Regions from separate parts of the Paenibacillus sp. V4I9 genome, predicted to be linked through region 2. Evidence: predicted binding sites of a transcription regulator. Region 2 holds the regulator's gene; the other holds the start of a gene.
The links. Region 2 encodes LexA, which represses DNA repair genes until DNA is damaged. Its sites were predicted from a motif close to CGAACATATGTTCG; they were not measured.

Region 1: QFZ81_RS02675 (YolD-like family protein) is a predicted target of LexA. The motif match lies at 4,626-4,639, and genes of this name have one in related genera.

The regions. Positions count from the first base shown of each region.
Region 1 is NZ_JAUSZE010000001.1:556,973-566,795, reverse strand. Features, by position in the region: gene QFZ81_RS02700 (transglutaminase-like domain-containing protein) at 1-107, opposite strand, end outside; gene QFZ81_RS02695 (ABC transporter permease) at 155-1,255, opposite strand; gene QFZ81_RS02690 (ABC transporter ATP-binding protein) at 1,252-2,202, opposite strand; partial or broken gene QFZ81_RS02685 (DMT family transporter) at 2,304-3,189, opposite strand; gene QFZ81_RS02680 (alpha/beta hydrolase) at 3,306-4,169, opposite strand; gene QFZ81_RS02675 (YolD-like family protein) at 4,378-4,605, opposite strand; gene QFZ81_RS02670 (amidohydrolase) at 5,098-6,351, opposite strand; gene QFZ81_RS02665 (2OG-Fe(II) oxygenase) at 6,586-7,299, opposite strand; gene QFZ81_RS02660 (hypothetical protein) at 7,497-7,670, shown strand; gene QFZ81_RS02655 (SRPBCC family protein) at 7,675-8,160, shown strand; gene QFZ81_RS02650 (DoxX family protein) at 8,207-8,605, shown strand; gene QFZ81_RS02645 (ArsR/SmtB family transcription factor) at 8,656-8,985, shown strand; gene QFZ81_RS02640 (MFS transporter) at 9,214-9,823, shown strand, end outside.
Region 2 is NZ_JAUSZE010000001.1:3,972,984-3,982,806, reverse strand. Features, by position in the region: gene efeB (iron uptake transporter deferrochelatase/peroxidase subunit) at 1-741, shown strand, start outside; gene hflX (GTPase HflX) at 934-2,259, shown strand; gene QFZ81_RS18750 (methionine gamma-lyase family protein) at 2,292-3,512, shown strand; gene QFZ81_RS18745 (MerR family transcriptional regulator) at 3,608-4,018, shown strand; gene glnA (type I glutamate--ammonia ligase) at 4,059-5,399, shown strand; gene QFZ81_RS18735 (aminopeptidase) at 5,510-6,748, shown strand; gene lexA (transcriptional repressor LexA) at 7,358-7,975, opposite strand; gene QFZ81_RS18725 (LysM peptidoglycan-binding domain-containing protein) at 8,123-8,530, shown strand; gene QFZ81_RS18720 (DUF896 domain-containing protein) at 8,671-8,853, shown strand; gene QFZ81_RS18715 (HAD family hydrolase) at 8,897-9,688, shown strand; gene QFZ81_RS18710 (1,2-dihydroxy-3-keto-5-methylthiopentene dioxygenase) at 9,767-9,823, opposite strand, start outside.

The DNA.
Region 1 (9,823 bases), 3.4 Mb from region 2:
TTATATAATTCTGTTGCTTTTTCTTTAATAGATAGGTGACTATAATCAACTTCCTCAGTTTCTACTAGATAATCTTCTAGAAAATTTGATTCACAAGACAAAATCATTCCATTTCACCCTCAATCGATTGTTAACATCATATCGTTATTTTTCGTTACTCCCACTTGAATGTTAGGCTGGCGATAATGAAGGCTACAAGCATCCAGCCGCCAAGCAGCGCGGCTTCACGCCACACGTCGGCAAGCGATGCTCCGACATTCATGATTTGGCGCAGTGCTGAGGACAGATGCGAGATCGGCAGCAACTTGACTACGGGCTGCAGCCAGTCAGGCATATTTTTGATCGGAAAGAAGACGCCACCTAGAAAAAGAAGTGGGAAGGAGACGAAACCGGCAATCGGGCCAGCGCTTTCCGGCGTTTTGGCGAGTGCGGCGATGATAAAGCCGATCGACATGAAAGTAAGTGTCCCGAGTATCACGAACATTAGCAGAAGTATCCACGAACCATTCACCTGTGTTCCAAAAATCAGGCTGCCGATTAGCAGCACGATCATCGCCTGCGCGCCGTTCAACAGCAGTCGGGCGGTGATTTGCGCGGCAATGAAGCTCCGCGGTTGGAGCGGCGTACTCTGAAGACGCCGAAGGATACCCCGCTCGCGCCAAGATGCGATTTGGCCGGCGACGCCGTTCAGATTGTTACTCATAATCATCATAGCAACGATGCCTGGGACGAGGAAGTCGATATACTTCAGGTTAAGAGATTGGACCGCCTGTGATTGAATCGTGACGACAGGTGTGTAACCCACGATCTGCTTGCTAATACCATCGGCGATCTGAGACATGATGGGAAGCCCGATCTGATTGGTTGTTTGGCTCGTCTCGTCGTAGTAGACGGTGAGTTTGGAGCCCTGCATAGAGGCGGATTTAGCGCTCACAGCAGCTTCATACCCTTTGGGAACGGCGACGACAAGCTGCCGATCGCCATGCTTAAGATCTTTCATCGCAGCATTGAGATCTGTGCTTTCAGTTAATTTTAATATGGATAGCTGCTTCATAGAGGATAGAAGTGCCTTCGACGCAGTCGTCTGGTCTTGGTCGATAACGGTGACGGAGAGCGATGTGCTGTCCCCTTTTCCTAAGAATGAACCTAGCATCACCATGAAAAAGATCGGAAAAACGAGCGTCCAAAATAATACTTGCCGATTTCGCCCAAAAAGTCGTAACTGGGCTAAGGTCAATTGACGATACGCTTTCATTCTTCCCTCAGGCTCCTTCCCGTCATGTGGATAAACACGTCCTCAAGCGTTGCCGTGCGCGTTTGCAGATCAGAAACCCGGATGTTTTGCTCTGCAGTTTGTTGTACAAATGCAGTTAGCGCATTCTGCAAATGATCCGTGTACAACACAAACGTGTCTTTACGCTGATCAACTTGTTTCACATCAGGCAATGACTGGACAAGCGTCAGCACTTCCTGCTTTCGTGCCTCATCTTCTCGGATCTGCTCCGGCATGCGAAACTCGATGGCGCTGTCTGACTGCAGGCTGCGCACGAGCTGCTCCGGTGTATCCAACGCAACGATTTGTCCTTTATCCATGAGGCAGATACGGTCGCAAAGCACATGAGCCTCTTCCATGTAGTGCGTTGAGATCACCACAGTCTTACCGCGCTCCTTCAAGCGGAGCACGATATCCCACAACGTACGTCGGGCTTGAGGATCGAGTCCGGTTGTCGGCTCATCCAGAAAAACCACCTTCGGATCATTCACGAGCGCCAACGCAATGGCGAGTCGCTGCTTCTGGCCACCGGATAAGTTTTTGACGCGGTCATTCTTTTTTTCGCGCAATATCATGTCGTCGAGCAGCGGCTCGACTGGCACTGAGCTTGGATAAAAGCTTGCGTACATGCGGATGATCTCGTGAACGTGAAGCAGATCGAACAGTGACGTCGATTGGAGCTGTACGCCGATGATTTCCTTGACCTTTTTCAAATCTTTTTTCGTATCGAAGCCTGCGACAAGTGCTCTCCCTTCATCCGGTCGCCGCAAACCTTCGATCATTTCCATCGTTGTCGTTTTGCCCGCCCCATTTGGCCCGAGCAGTCCAAATACTTCCCCTTCACTCACTTTAAAATGAATGCCATTCACCGCGGTGAATTTCCCATACCTTTTGACGAGTCCGTCAACTTCTATGATGGCGTTGGCCAAGGTTAGTTCCTCCCTTTTGATATTCCTTTATTTCTTGTGCCACGTTGTTAACGGAACGAGGCTACCGATTCTTTTGCGCGGCAGCCTCGTTATCTTAGTTGTTAAGCTCTCGTTTCCCGTTTAGGTCGGATGACCAAAAGTACACCAATAAAGATTAATACGGTACCTATCCCAAAAGACAGGCCAACTTGCTCACCTAGTAATAGCCACCCTAAAAAAGTACCGACTATAGGCTGGAAAAAGAAGAATAATCCGCCACTTGAAGCGTTCAGCATTTGCAATCCACGATTCCACAGTAAAAAACCACATGCGGTCGAAATAACTCCTAAGAATAAAAGACCACCCCAAATAGATGGATGCATCATGGCTTGAAAATCGAGCTCATCTAATCGACTAATTGTAAAAGGTGTTAGTACGGCGATTGCCACAAGAGTAGCATAGCTCGTTACGACAATTGGTGAATATTGCTTCGGTACACGTTTTATAAGAACAGACATTAGTGACCATGTTAGTGCTGCAATAAGCAGTGATGCGCCACCAAGTTGATGAGATGTATCAATATGGGCATTTCCAACAATAATACACACACCGAATGTGGCTAAAACAATAGAAATTGACTTTTTAAATGTAATTTTTTCTTTTAAAATGAGACGCGCAAACAGCACCATAAAGGCAGGTGTCGTTGAAGTAATAATGGCGCCCATTTGTGCATTAGAGAGCATCGTACCCACTTCTTGGGTAATGATAGAAATTGTATTTCCAACAAGCCCAATAATGAAAATTAATGGCCAGTCGTTTTTCAATCCGCCATGATTGTTTGGTTACAACGCCAATAATTAGCAATGCAAAAATCGCAATAACATAGCGAAGCCATACTAATACAAGTGGTGGTACAACGTCTACCACAACTTTTACCACCACATACATCCCACCCCAAATACTAGCAGCGAGTGATAAATATAACGACCCTAATAAGGTTTTATTCATTTTGTACCTGCAGGTACATCATTTTCAAATAATGGTGACCACATCATCAGCTTTCAGCTCACTTTCAAAACGTTTATTTGATTATACAATAATATGGTTAATTTAGGCACCGAAGTTCAACTTAGAAGATACCGCTTTACATGCTGTGCCACTTCAACCGGTGCGTATTTATTATCCGGAGCGAGATGATCTAGATTTGGTAAAATCAACGTTTGTGTTAGTGAAATGGTTTCGTCCAATACTCGAATCATTTGATGCACAGAATCTGGACTCTTCCCCCCAGAAATTAAAAGGACATTCGTATCAATCATTTGGTAATTACTGAAAGTGGATGCCAGGCGTTTCACTTCTCTGTGCTCTATTAAATTTTCTGGCAATAGTTTTTCAATTTGATTCCAATGATTTCCGCGTATTACCAAACGTAAAATAAACTTTGCATACCATTTCGGTAACTTTTTTAAGGGCGAGTGAGCTGCACCCTTTACAAAGCTGGCAAATGCCCCCCTAAAATCTTTCTTATTCATGTCTTTTTCATATTCAGGCAGCCAATCCCATTCCGTTGGTGTCGACTTAATTGAAACGCCAGGTTCATAGACAGCCATTTTCTTAAAGGTATGGGTTCGCGCAGCCTCCAAAGCTACAAGCCCACCGTAGCTATGACCGAATACATAGGTTGCCTTCGTTGCTTCTTGTACGCTTTTTACATCTTCACATTCCTTATTGATGGTATAGTTAATCCCTTGTGGTCCACTCCATCCACGTCCACGTCGATCCATAACATGGACTGTAAAGGAATCCGACAATTCTTGGGCAAACTTAGTAAAATCATTCGAAGTACTAAGCGCCCCGTGGATTACAATGAGACTCGGACCCTTACCTATACTTTGGTATCCAATTGTAGTTCCGTCCTTCGAAACTGCAGTTGAATGGGTAAACGAATCCCGAAAGTTCGAATTTATTTTTGCACTTACTATATCCATTTCCATCCCCTTTTCTTCACCAGTAGAAACAACGCATACAACCTAGTCTCCAAGCTGAATAATACTCGTGTTTTCATTATATAACGACGAAATTATCATTCATTCAAGCCCGGGGATGAAATCACACTCAGTCTTGAGACCGAACCAAAGCAAAAAGACATGCTTAGCTCCCAGCATGCCTTCCTTTAGCCGTGTCCCTGCAAAAGTACTATTCCACCAATTCTACATTCAAGATATCGTCAAATGCTACCCAATCCGTACCATTTTCGTGGGATAGCTTTACTCTTCTTATCTCTTGATCAATTATGGTTATTAGACCTGTAATTTGCCCATCCCCAGTCTCATTATAAATCTTTATACTAATAAATTGCTGGCTAAGTAAGGCATTAGCCAATACGTTGGCTATCTTTTTATTCTCACGATTACTAATACTCATTATTTCTCCACTCCAATCCCAGAACATTTGTTCTAAACCTATTATACTTTTAGTAGGATGAGTGGTAAAGAGTTAGTGGTCAATCCGTTAAGGAAAGGATATTCAAGTAAAAGTCAGCTGCACATAATCCGAAAATCGTTTCACCGCCGGAGACAGATATCGGCTTACGTAACCTATGCAGTTCACCCCATTTACTGTGATTGTCCAGATAAATGGTTTTCCATGGGAATGGATGGTCGACACAATTTAACTGGAAAATCTGCTTCTAATTATGCCCTTTCCTCTTTGAAAACACATTTTAGATGGAAAACCTACCGTAAAAACAACTGTTTTTGATGATTTCAAAGAAAATGACTGAAATTAACGGGAGAAATTCCATTTGATTTGATCGAAGTGGTAACTGCAATCCAATTACAGGTGTATTTTCACGTTAATAACTGAATTGGAGTCTGTTTTACCAGTAAATGGATTAAACTGCATAGGTCATATTCCTTAAATCCCCTCTACGATCCGTTTCGCACGAACAGTTACTTGTTTTAAAAGTTCATCTTCATCAATCGTCATTAATTTCCGGTTTTTCATGAGCACTTTACCGTTAACTATCGTTGTATCAACATCAGCTCCATTAACACTGTATGCAAGCAGCGACTCAACATTATGGATAGGCTGCAAATGCGGTTTGTTCATATCGACGAGAATTATATCCGCTTTTTTCCCAATTTCTAGTGTTCCTACTTCATTATCTATGTTTAACAACTTAGCGCTTCCTTTTGTCGCCATACGTAAAACATGCCCGGCGGGAAGCACTGTCGGGTCGCCATAATCTAATTTCTGCAACCAAGTCGCCGCTTTTATCTCCTCAAACATATCGATAGTTGTGGCACTTCCTGTTCCATCCGTACCCAGACCGACGGTGATGCCCTGATTAATCATTTCGAAAACTGGTGCAATCCCACACCCTAACTTTAAATTGCTTACTGGGTTATGCGATACGCCTCCACGCATCCCTTTCAAAAATCTAATATCTCGTCGATTCAGATGCACGCTATGAGCTAAGAGAACATGCGATCTTTCAAAGAGACCTTCATTATACAAATACTCCGTGGGCGTCTGGTTGTATTTTTCTTGAATTTTCATTACTTCTTCCTTTGTTTCGGCTAAATGGATGTGGATTGGTAAGTTCAACTCTTCTGCCATATTTATGATTTTCCTTAATGCTTTTGGAGGACAAGTGTACGGTGCGTGTGGGCCGAGCATAGTTGAAATTCTACCTTCCGCTTTTCCATTCCAGCGTTCAACCAGTTCCAGTGCTTCTGTTATCCTTTTACCTCCGTCGTCTTGAAGAAAAACCAACCCTCTTGTTAATGAAGCACGCATACCAACTTCTTGAACCGCTGAAGCAATTTCGTTCATATGAATATACATGTCAGCAAAAGCTGTTGTTCCTGATTTGATCATTTCTGCCATCGATAGCTTGGCACCCCAGTAAATATCTTCGGGGGTCATTCTGGCCTCGGCCGGCAGCATTTTTTTCTCTAGCCAATCCATTAATTTTAGATCGTCGGAAAATCCTTTCAACAAGCTCATTGGGGTATGTTGATGGGCATTAATCAAGCCAGGCATCGCAATCATTCCTTGTCCCTCAATAACTTCGTCTACCCCATCTGTAATTTGGGTCCCCAACTTTTTGATCTTGTCTCCTTCAATGAGTATGTCCCCAGTAATGGGTTGATCATCATCGATCATCGTGAGTATAGTTACATTTTAAATTAATGTTTTCATAAAAAAACCTCCTAATATCTATTGATAATTAGGAGGATAAACTATGACGTAAGGTTAATGTCAACGACTTTCCTTTTCCGCTGAGGGTGACTTCGATTGTTCAGATGGTCAAGGAAATTGTGATTCAGGCAAAATCGGGACAGTTGAGCAGCGCACTACAATGTCTCAAAGCTAGGGAATCTGCTGAAACGATTATCATTATTTCGCATCGTGAAATATAATACCCAAACTGTATCTTGTACCTGTTGTTATTGTGTTTACACCGTGTCGAAGAGTCGTTTTATAATAGCCTCGCGTTCCCAAAACCGGACGATGATTGGTTGGAAAAATCAGTCCTTCTCCTTGTTTCAAAGTGATGACATGACCTCTACTTTGCGCCCTCGGACGCTGTTCCACCAATAGTAACTCCCCACCTGTGAAATCTTCTTCTCTTTGATTAAGAGCGAATACGACCTGAAAGGGAAAGAATACTTTCCCATACAAATCCTGATGCAGACAATTGTATCCCCCAGCTTCATATTTCAGGATCAATGGGGTTGGACGGTTCTGCCCTTCTTGATGGCATTGATCGAGGAATTCCGCTAATGTTGCCGGATAAGAAGCATTGTGGCCCAATTGTTCTAGCCAGCGATTAGCTGTTATGGCAAGTTCCGGATACAATCCTTCGCGCAGCTGTTGAAGCAAAAATGGCAGGGGAGCGTTGTAATATTTGTACTCCCCGACCCCAAAGCGGTACCGAGCCATGTCAATGGTCGTTCGAAAGCGGCTTTCTTCCTCGTAAGTACTTATGATTTCCTTACATTCCGTATTGTTTAACAAGCCAGGTAGTTTGGCATAACCGTGTTCGTCCAGCGACTGCTGCATGAAACTCCAATCCAGATCAGCTAATCCTTGCGACAGATTCTCAGACATGCTGTAAGCCTCCCTTTTTGCGCGTATCGTCACATTCAAGTTCCAACCAACTCGTCAAAAGGCATATTAACCTCTGCGAACAGTATAACCCCGAAAATAAGCTTTTGTACGCGTTCTCGAATGTAACAGCAAGATAACGAAATTATTAAATGCCGTTTTATGTTACAACTACAATAAGGTGGTGAATTGTCATTTACATGGGTTCAAACGGCATTGAGAAAAACGAAAATCAATCTTCCTACACATTATGTTTACCGGAACAATATGCAAGATGGAAAGCGGAAATTGATTTTAAATATTCCTTTACAGGAATATTCCCATTGTGGTATATTCAAAACAGAAAACAAGAACAAAAACAATTTGGAGGATGATAATATGAATAACGCTCAGGACACGAACAACACGCTCACGTCCATTACAGGTCAAGAGCTCCGTATCACCCGTATCTTTCATGCGCCGCGGGAACTGGTTTTCAAGGCTTGGACAGATCCGGAGCATTTGCCGAAATGGTGGGGACCCAAGGGCTTTACGAATACGGTTCAGGAAATTGATATTAGACCAGGCGGGGTATGGCGTTACGTTATGCACGGTCCGGATGGCGTCGATTATGATAATAAAATCACCTACCACAAGATAGTAAGCCCAGAGCAGCTCGTATACTCCCATGGCGACGACGATGAGGACGATCAATTTCATGTGACGGTCACGTTTAAGGAGCAAGCTAACACAACGACAGAGCTCACGATGACGGCGCGCTTCAAATCCGCCGCTGAGCTAGAGAAAGCGGTCAAGGAATATGGAGCTGTCGAGGGCGCCAAATCAACAATGGATCGTCTCCAGGAACAACTGGCCGCTATGTAAGAACCAAAATCAAGTCAAATTATAAATTGAAGGGAGTAATAAATTCATGAAAAAAACGAAAGTTATGTATTGGATTTTTACAGCTTTGTTGGTAGCCTTGATGGGCATTGGTGCTATCCCGGATATCCTCTATGCATCAGATGCGGTTGCCTTATTTGCTCATTTAGGCTATCCCTCTTACCTCCTGCCTTTTCTGGGCGTGGCCAAATTATTAGGTCTTGTAGCGATACTGATTCCCGGCTTTCCGAGAATGAAGGAATGGGCTTATGCCGGGCTTACATTTGACCTTGTGGGTGCGATGTATTCAAGTATCGCGGTGGGCGATCCTGCCGGCGGCTTAGCGTTTTTCATCATCGGATTTGTTATCATCGGCGGGTCCTATGTGTGCTATCATAAGAAACAAAGATCTGCATCATTAAGTCAGCCACCCGGCTTAGCGGCATAAACAAAAGAGCTCCCTTGTCCGGTATATGTTGAAGGAAGGAGTGCATGAACATGGGCTTGATCACAACAACCTGGAGCGCACTAGCAGAGCCCAACCGATTGTACATCGTCGAACTCCTGCGGGGCGGTCCCCTCACTGTAGGGGAAATCGCCGAGCGCCTCAGCCTCCAGCAGCCACAAGTTTCCAAACATCTCCGCGTCCTTAGCGACGCGGGGTTTGTTGAAGTACAGCCCAGCGCCAATCGGCGTATTTATAAGCTTCGAGCCCAGCCCTTCATAGAAATGAACACCTGGCTGGAATCTTACCGCCGCATGTGGGAGGAACGCTTCGACCGATTGGACGAATATTTGAACGAATTACAGGGAAAGGGGAAGAAGTAGGGGTTCTCTCCCTGTTCCCGCATAATAAACTAAAGACACCTTCTCGGGTGTCTTTTTTGCCTGTTGAGATTTCTCAACAGGCTATTCATATTATCCTCTTCCAGCCACCCGTTGCCATCCTCCCGGATATGCAAATGGACATTTATTTTATATTTCATGACAACTATTGTCACTATTACCCTCTACAATAGGGTTCAAGATCAAATATAAAAGAAAATGGTGAAAAAAATGAACAAAATTATCGTGTTATTTTTTCTTGTCATGTTTGTTATCGGTACGGATACGTTTCTTATCTCTCCGCTGATTCCTACACTGCAAAGTATGTTCGGCGTTCCTACCTTAATCGCAGGATGGATGATGGGAGCCTACACCTTGGGTTCGGCGGTGTTTGCACTGATCGCCGGACCTTTATCAGATGGATGGGATCGAAAAAAAGTACTGCTGTCAGGCCTTACTTGCTTCGCAGTTTCAACATGCTTGTGCGGTTTTGCTGTTGATTTTTGGACCATGTGCTTATTCCGTTTTTTGGCGGGAGTCAGCGCGGCGTTTACAGCTCCGCAAGTGTGGGCAGCCATTCCGACCCTGTTTCCTCCAGCCAAAATCAGCAAAGTGCTGGGCATCTCCTACGCAGGGCTCGCTGTCTCCCAAGCGCTCGGCGTGCCGATCGGAAGCCTGTTGGCAGCAAGCAATTGGTCCCTTCCATTCTGGGTGATCGGCATATTTTCACTTCTTTTGGCGGTTGCGGCTTTTTTCGTCATGCCCAGCATGAAACCGCACGGACAGCAAGGGTCTAAGCCTATTATATTAAAAAGATACGTTCCCCTGCTGACAAGCGGCA
Region 2 (9,823 bases):
GATATTGTCATTCAGGCTTGTGCAGATGATCCGATCGTTTGTTTCCATGCGATTCGCAACTTTTCCAAAGCTGCTCGTGGCGTCGCTCATTTGCGCTGGCAGCAGACCGGACAGTTGGGCATAAAGTCCCAAGGGACGAAGCGGAACTTGTTCGGCTTCAAGGACGGTACGGCTAATCCAGACTTGCAAGATGAACAATTTATGAAGAATAATGTTTGGGTCGAGGCGGGAGACGGTGCATCTTGGTTTGCTGGAGGCACCTACATGGTTGTACGCCGTATTCATATGCGGATTGAAACATGGGATCAACAACCATTTTCGGACCAAGAAGAGATTATTGGACGTCAGAAGGTTTCCGGAGCACCGATGGATGGACATGCAGAATTCGACAAGCCTAATTTCGCTGACGATAGCAAAGGGGAGGTTACAGCACTCGATTCTCATATCCGCCTTTCAAATCCACGCACGGGAGAGAATTCAGAGCGTGAACGCATTTTGCGCCGCGGGTATAATTTCATGGATAACCTCGATAACGTTGGCCGAATCAATGCTGGTCTGTTATTCGTTTGTTTCAATCGGAATATCCAAACGCAGTTTGAATCCATTCAGAAAAGATTGACGAATCCGAAACTTCCTGACAAAATGCTTTCCTATACGGACACAACGGGTGGCGGCTATTTCGCTGTGCTGCCGGGTGTTCCATCTAAGGGTTCATATTTAGGACAAAGTTTATTTACTTAAAATAGGTGGAAAGCTACCGAGAGGCCTATGGTCTTTCGGTATTTTTGTGTCTTCAGATGGGAACACCGTTATAATCGAATTTTCCGTTCCTGCAAATTGACTTTCCCAAGCATTTCCTACACAATGATGAAGGAATACGCCCACATGGGGGCTATTTCGATCGTTTGAATGCAGCGTAAAGGAGACAAACTTATGAAAACTACTTCACATATGGTTGAGAAAGAAATCGATGACCGCGCGGTGCTTGTTAGTCTAGTCACTCAGAAACAGAAGAAAAATGAATTATTAGCAGAATACTCGCTGCAAGAGCTGGTTAAGTTAGCAGAAACAGCAGGTGTGCTTGTTTTGGAGACGATGACACAGAACAAAGAAACGAAGGATTCCAAATGGTTTATTGGTAAAGGGAAAGTTGAAGAGCTAAAGTTGCGTTTAGAAGAGCTTGGCGGGAATACGGCTATCTTCGATCAAGAGCTATCGGGTGCTCAAGTCCGTAACTTAGAGGCTGCCTTAGATGTGAAAATCATCGACCGGACGCAGTTGATTCTGGATATTTTTGCCCAGCGTGCCAAAACACGTGAAGGTATTATTCAGGTTGAGCTGGCGCAGCTTAGCTACCTGCTACCAAGGTTATCCGGACAAGGTAAGAACTTGTCACGTCTTGGTGGCGGTATCGGGACGAGAGGTCCCGGGGAATCGAAGCTGGAGACAGATCGTCGGCACATTCGCGGCCGTATTGACGAGCTGAAGGCACAGCTGGAAGAGGTCGTCCGTCATCGGACTTTGCATCGTGAACGCCGTAAGAAGACCGGTGTGTTTCAAGTTGCCCTTGTTGGTTACACGAATGCAGGGAAATCAACTTTACTGAAACAATTGACTCAAGCTGACGTCTATATTGAGAATCAGTTGTTTGCAACGCTGGATTCGACTTCGCGGACGATGGAATTGCCAAGCGGTAAAGAGATTGTTCTCACCGACACCGTAGGCTTCATTCAGAACCTGCCGCATGATCTTGTTGCCTCGTTCCGTGCTACGCTGGAAGAGGCCAACGAGGCCGATTTGATCCTTCATGTCGTCGATAGTTCAACGGACATGAGAAATGAGCAAATGCGCGTTGTCGCTGAAGTTTTAGAAGAGTTGGGTGCACATCAAAAAGAACAGCTAACCATTTACAATAAAATTGATCTTTGCACGCAAAAAGATGTGGAAATGCTTTCGACCGAAGGTGAATTTTTGAAAATCAGTGCGTATAACCCTGATGATCTAGAACGCCTGCGAGTCGCCATCCAAGAGAAGCTGATGGGTGAGAGTAAAGAGTTCCGCATTCCGGCTGACAAGGGAGACATCATTTCCCTTATGTACCGAATTGGCGATGTCTTGGAGACGGATGTGGACGGGGAAGATATGCTGTTCAAGGTCCGTGTGAACAAGGATGATTATGTCAAATTGGCCTATCAATTAGTGGCTTATGATCAACATGCTCAGCAAGAGGCTCAAGATGGTGAGGGAGAGATTTACTAATTATGCAATTCGGGGATAAAGTTATGGCATTAATGGAGAGCGCAGAACGCCAGATAGAGAGCGCTTTTCGCCAGATAGAGAAAACGATTGACCTTAATCAATGGAAAGTGATTAGCGCTTTCCAAAAACATAAGGTAAGTGATTACCACTTTGCTTCTTCGACAGGCTATGGCTACAATGATCGCGGCAGAGAGGTGCTCGATCTTGTCTATGCGGATGCGATGGGGGCAGAAGCAGCACTCGTACGCCCTCACTTTGTCTCAGGTACGCATACGATCGGCACAGCTTTGTTCGGTGTTCTGCGACCAGGCGAACATCTACTTTACATAACGGGTAAGCCTTATGATACGTTGCATAAGGTCATTGGAAAGCCTAGCGACGGTATGGGATCGCTGCAGGACTTTGGCATCGCGTACAGCGAGGTTGCGCTGACTGAGGAAGGCGCGCCAGACTGGTCGGCCATCGCGGCTGCCATTCAGCCGAACACGAAGGTGATCGGCATACAGCGTTCGCGCGGATACTCGTGGCGGCCTTCGTTTACGGTGGAGCAAATAGGTGAAATGGTCCGATTCGTCAAGGAAGTAAACCCGGCCCTGATCGTCTTCGTCGATAATTGCTACGGCGAGTTCACCGAGCTGCAGGAGCCGACGCAGGTTGGCGTTGATCTCATGGCCGGCTCGCTTATCAAGAACCCCGGCGGCGGTATCGCCCCATCCGGAGGCTATATTGCCGGGCGGCGCGACCTTGTGGAGCTCGCCGCTTACAGACTGACCGCCCCCGGTATTGGGGGCGAGGTCGGTGCTATGCTCGGCGCCACGCGAGCGATGTTTCAAGGGCTTTTCCTTGCCCCTCACTTGGTGGGGCAAGCCGTCAAGGGCTCGGTCTTCGCCGCCGCGGTGTTCGAAGAGCTGGGCTTCGAGAGCCATCCGCGTTGGCAGACGCCGCGAACTGATCTGATCCAAGCGATCCGCTTCACGTCAGCGGATCACTTGATCACGTTCGTGCAGGGCATCCAGAAGGCGGCTGCCGTGGATTCGCACGTTGTGCCGGAGCCGTGGGATATGCCCGGCTATGAGCATCCCGTCATTATGGCGGCCGGGACGTTCATCCAAGGCGGCAGTCTGGAGCTGTCCGCGGATGCGCCGATACGTGAGCCTTATATCGCTTATTTGCAGGGCGGGCTTACCTACTCACACTGTAAGTTAGGGGTACTAACAGCAATCCAGCATATGGAAGACAAGGGATTGTTATGAAAAATAAGACTGTGAACAAACCTGACACTCCTTGACACATTCTTGTTACAAAGGTACAATAAGATTGAGGTATTTACTGACCAGGAGTGATTAGCATGAGTGATGAGATACGTAGAAATATGGCGTTATTCCCGATCGGGATCGTCATGAAGCTGACTGATTTAACCGCAAGACAAATTCGTTATTATGAGCAGCATGAACTTATTATTCCAGCTAGAACAGCTGGTAATCAACGTCTGTATTCGTTTAATGATGTAGAACGACTTCTTGAAATTAAAGATTTAATTGAAAAAGGTGTGAACATCGCTGGGATCAAGCAGGTTCTTATCCCTGTCGATAAAGATTCCGAAGATGCAACGATTTTGAATGAACACACAGAAGTTAAGCGTAAAGAATTAACCGACTCCCAACTGCACAAAATGCTTAAGCAGCAGTTGATTGGCGGAGGTAAACGCCCTGATCAGGTTTCCCTGATTCAAGGTCAGCTTTCCCGATTTTATAAATAGCATTACTTAATCGCTTGTAAATTGAGAGGAGACTGCACACGTGAGCTACAACAACAATTTTTCCAAAGAAGACATCTTACGCATTGCCAAAGAAGAAAATGTTCGGTTCATTCGTTTGCAATTTACAGACTTGATGGGAAGCATCAAGAACGTAGAAATTCCTTACAGCCAACTCGAAAAAGCGCTCGACAACAAAATGATGTTCGATGGTTCTTCCATTGAAGGTTATGTGCGTATTGAAGAGTCTGATATGTATTTGTATCCTGATTTGGATACATGGGTTATTTTCCCATGGGTAACCGAGAGCAAAGTGGCACGTTTAATCTGCGATATTTATATGCCAGATGGCAGACCGTTCGCAGGTGATCCGCGTGCCATCTTGAAAAAAGCGTTGAAACAAGCCGAAGAGATGGGCTTTACGGCAATGAACGTAGGTCCGGAACCAGAATTCTTCTTGTTCAAAACGGATGAAAAAGGCAATCCAACAACGGAACTGAATGACCAAGGTGGTTATTTCGATTTGGCTCCGATGGATTTGGGCGAAAACTGTCGCCGCGATATCGTGTTGACGCTTGAAGAGATGGGCTTTGAAATTGAAGCATCCCACCACGAAGTAGCGCCAGGTCAACATGAAATCGACTTTAAATACGCAGATGCGATTAAAGCGGCTGACCAAATTCAAACCTTTAAGCTCGTCGTCAAAACGGTTGCTAGACAGCATGGTCTGCATGCGACCTTTATGCCTAAACCTTTGTTCGGCATGAACGGTTCCGGTATGCACTGTCACCAATCGTTATTCAAAGGTGATGTAAATGCTTTTTATGAAGAGAACGATAAATTAGGTTTAAGTAATGTGGCTAGACATTATATGGCGGGTGTACTTCGTCATGCACGTTCTTTTGCTGCGATTACGAACCCTACAGTTAACTCTTACAAACGTCTCGTACCTGGATATGAAGCGCCTGTATATGTAGCTTGGTCGGCAAGTAACCGTAGTCCGATGATCCGTATTCCAGCGTCCCGTGGATTAAGCACTCGCGTTGAAGTTCGTAACCCGGATCCGGCTGCTAATCCATACTTGGCTCTTGCTGTTATGCTTGCTGCTGGACTGGATGGCATTAAGAACAAAATGCAGCTTCCTCCTCCTACAGATCGTAACATCTATGTTATGACCGAAGAGGAAAGAGAGAGCGATGGCATCCCAACTTTGCCATTGAACTTGAAACAAGCTTTGGACGAGCTGCTTCGCAATGATGTGATCTGCGATACACTTGGCGAACATGCTCTGGCTCATTTCTATGAACTTAAAGAAATCGAGTGGGATATGTACCGTACACAAGTTCACCAATGGGAAAGAGATCAATATCTGTCCCTTTATTAATCGCTTAGTAAGTTGATATGGATGCAACAATTAGATACGAAAAGCCCGTCAGCCTTCAGGAATGTTTCTGAACTGATGGGCTTTTTCACGCGAAGGAGATCATAAGAATGTTGGACAACTTTCAAATTAATTTGGAAAAGTATGCTGAACTTGTAGTCAAAGTAGGGGTTAATCTCCACAAAGGCCAGGATCTGATGATAGAGTCACCGATTGAATCCCTAGAATTGACTAGAATTATCGTAAAGAAAGCCTATGAGGCGGGGGCGAATTTTGTCCAAGTGCACTGGCAGGATGATGTGATAACTCGCAGTAGATTCGATTATGCCAATGAGGAAGCGCTTGATTATTACCCAGAGTGGTATACGAGTATGTTAGAACGCTTTGTAGAAAACGGTGGAGCTTTACTGAATATCAAAGTGCCGGATCCTGATTTGTACGCGGGTATTGATGCAAGTCTGATTTCTAGAGCATCCAAAGCCATGGCTACGGCTAGATCAAAGTATCAACAATATGTGAGAACAAGCAAGTTCAGTTGGTGCTTAATCAAAGCGCCTACGGTGGCGTGGGCATCCAAAGTGTATGCTGATTTGCCTGAAGAACAGCGGATCGATGCGATGTGGGAGGCCATTTTCCGGATAAACCGCGTTTATGAAGATGATCCGGTAGCGGCTTGGCGAGTTCATATGGATCAATTGAAGCGCGTTCGCAGCGTGTTGAATGAGAAGCAATACGAGGCACTTCAATATCGAGCGGCAGGAACAGATTTGCGCGTTGAACTGCCGGAGGGCCACATTTGGCTTGGCGGTGATACGGAGAACGCAAGTGGAATACGATTCGTAGCAAATATGCCGACCGAGGAAGTTTTCACAATGCCTAAGCGAACAGGAGTTCATGGGACTGTGTCAAGCACCAAGCCATTGAATGTGAATGGGGCGCTTGTGGATCAGTTTTCGTTCAAGTTTGAGGACGGGAAAGTTGTGGATTATCAGGCAGAAGTCGGCTATGAGCATCTAACTAGGTTGCTAGATATGGATGAGGGCGCACGGTATTTGGGAGAAGTTGCTCTCGTACCTTTTGATTCGCCGATCTCTAATCTTGACCGCATTTTCTACAATACGGGCATCGATGAGAATGCATCCTGCCATCTGGCCTTAGGCAGCTGCTACCCGATCAATTTGCAGGATGGCGTATCTTTATCAAGCGAAGAGCTAAAAACTCGAGGTGGGAACACCAGTTTGATTCATGTTGATTTCATGATCGGGACGACTGATCTTGAGATCGATGGTATCCGTGGTGATGGTACCGTTGAACCTATTTTCCGTCGTGGAAATTGGGCGCTTGCATTTTAGTTGATAAATTAGCTGGTTTTTTAGCTTGATTTCTAAGGTGGAAGTTCTTATGGGTTTATTAAAGGGCATAGAGAACAGATAGAAGATGGATGACGGAAGATAGAAGATAGAAGACAAAATTCGTGTTTCTATTGGAATAATCCAATGGAATTGACTTTTAGGCCGCCAAATCCCTACTATCACTGGATTAATCCAATGGAAGTAGCAGGCAGAATGCGAAATTCATAAAGTGGGAGCTGAATTTTCCAAATATGACTTTTGGGACAGCCCCATTCCTTTAAACTGAAGTAAGTAGGGGCCGATTATTGCCTAATAGAAGCCAATAGAAACTTCTAAAAGCGCAAAATGCGATCCAAATGACGTAATAGCAGTCTATTAAGACTCTTATCTGAATCCAGCTCGGCTTCTTGGTTAAGACGGGATTAGAGGTTATACTATAAACTTTGAAAATCTATACTTGGATCAGATGCTCATCTATGCTTTAAGTTTACCCATTTGATCCGTAGCTTCATACGACCAAGGCTGTTTACATCGAAAAGAACCGAGGGACTATTGTCCTCTCGGTTCTTTCTCATTGGTATTGTATGTAGAATAAGGGCTGTAGGGCTATTACATATCCCGGAACAAACCAATGACGCGGCCAAGAATCGTAACATGTTTCAAAAGGATAGGCTGCAAAGCTGAGTTCTCCGGTTGAAGTCGAATGTGATCCTTTTCCTTGTAAAAGCGTTTCACCGTTGCTTCATCATCTTCCGTCATTGCTACAACAATGTCTCCGTTATTCGCGGTTTGCTGTTGCTTAACGATGACATAGTCGCCATTATGAATACCGGCTTCGATCATACTGTCACCCATAACGCTAAGCATGAACACATTGTTATCTCCTACCATGCTGACAGGAAGAGGGAAGTAGTCTTCTATGTTCTCTGTTGCTGTAATAGGCACACCGGCAGTTACTTTACCAACGAGAGGCACGCGAGCTACAGAAACCGCAAAATGCGTTTCAGCACCGTCAAGTCCTAGAATTTCAATAGCACGAGGCTTTGTAGGATCTCGACGAATCATACCTTTCTTCTCAAGACGCTCCAAATGACCATGTACGGTAGAACTAGAAGCTAGTCCAACAGCTTCGCCGATTTCTCTAACGGAAGGCGGGTACCCCTTATCTTTCACTTCATTCTTAATGAATTCCAATATAGCTTGTTGACGCTGCGAAATCTTACTCAATAGTTATCACTCCAATACTGGGAATCATTACCCAAAGTATAACATAGAACCCGAGTTCGTACAAACATAAGTTCGAGAAAAGGGTTGACTCAAACATGTGTTCGTGTTATTCTAATACCAGAACAAATGTTTGGGAGATGATTACTCATGTATATGACTTATTCAAACACTAACACAACACACACACCTCATAGATCTGCTAGCACATCCAAAGGGATGACATTTAATTCTAGTTATACAAAAGCGATTGTTCGCTTCATTTTATTAGCAATTATTCTTGGTACAGTGTTTTCATTCGGTGCTATTGTTCAAGCCTATGCAGGGGATGAGGCTGCAAACGCAACAACCCCAGTTTCCGTGATGCCTACTAACATTACTTCGAAAGCAGTCGTACAAGCTCAAATCGTTATTCAACGAGGAGACACACTCTGGGATGTTGCTTCCACACATAAAAAAAGAGATGAGAACGTTCGTTCCTATATGCATAAATTAAAGACAATCAATCATTTAACCACCAGCTCCTTAAAAGAAGGACAGGTTTTATTGCTTCCTTAATTTCACCATGCTTTTTTAATAGACTCTAAATACGATGAGGCTTGGACATGTTCCTATGCCTCTTTTTGTTGTCTCTTGACATTCCTTAATAGGGATGGCAAAGTAGTACTCATATTGAATTTTTGACTGGGAGGATCATTATGAGTGACAACATGGAACAGAATATCGAACGTATTAATGAGCTTGCTCGTAAAGCGAAAACAGTTGGCTTAACAGATGCGGAAATCGATGAACGCAATGAACTCAGAAAGAAGTATATTGAAGCATTCCGTGGCAATCTTAAAGTTCAACTTGATTCCATCAAGTTTACGGACGAAGAGTAATTGCTGCTCACATAGATACAACTTTCAAAAGGGGAAATGAATGATGACGTTGAAAGCCGTACTTTTTGATTTAGATGATACGCTGCTGTGGGATGATCGCAGTGTGCAGGAAGCTTTCGAAGCGACATGTGCTGAAGCTGCAAAACACGTTGCCGTGAATCCCGAGGAATTGGAAGCTTCTGTTCGCAAAGTAGCGCGTTCTTTATATGAATCTTTTGAAACCTTTGCATTTACCAAAATGATTGGTATTAATCCCTTCGAAGGCTTATGGGCAAATTTCACACAAGGTGAGAATGAGAACTTTCGTAAGCTTGAGAAACTAGCGCCAGGATATCGTACTGAGTCTTGGACAAGAGGGCTTGCGGCGTTGGGGATAGAGGATCGTGAGCTCGGGTATAAGCTTGGAGAACTATTTCCAGCAGAACGCCGACGCCGTCCTTACGTATATGAGGAAACGTTCCGAGTATTGGACGCTTTGAAAGGTAGCTATCAATTGTTGTTGTTAACGAATGGCTCGCCAGATCTGCAAAAGGAAAAATTAGCAGGTGTTCCAAATATCGCACCATACTTTGATCATATTGTGATCTCCGGCGAATTTGGTGTAGGTAAGCCAGCGACATCTATATTTAATCATGCGCTGGGACTACTTGGGATAGAAGCAGAGGAAGGAATTATGATCGGAGATAAGTTGACAACCGATATCCTTGGTTCTGGCAGCGTAGGCATGCGCAACATTTGGATTAATCATCATGGGCTTCAAAGTGGAGATGAAATTGTTCCTGTATATGAGGTTTCCCGTCTTCAGGATATTTTGCCGATTATTACAAATGGATAACATACAATAAATAAAAACCCAACGGCTTCTTAGGACGTTAAGTCCAGCGCTGTTGGGTTTTTGTTCTCATATAAAATATTAGGCTTTAATAAATTCGGGATCATCAATGTTATAAGCAACCCAGCCATCTTTTTC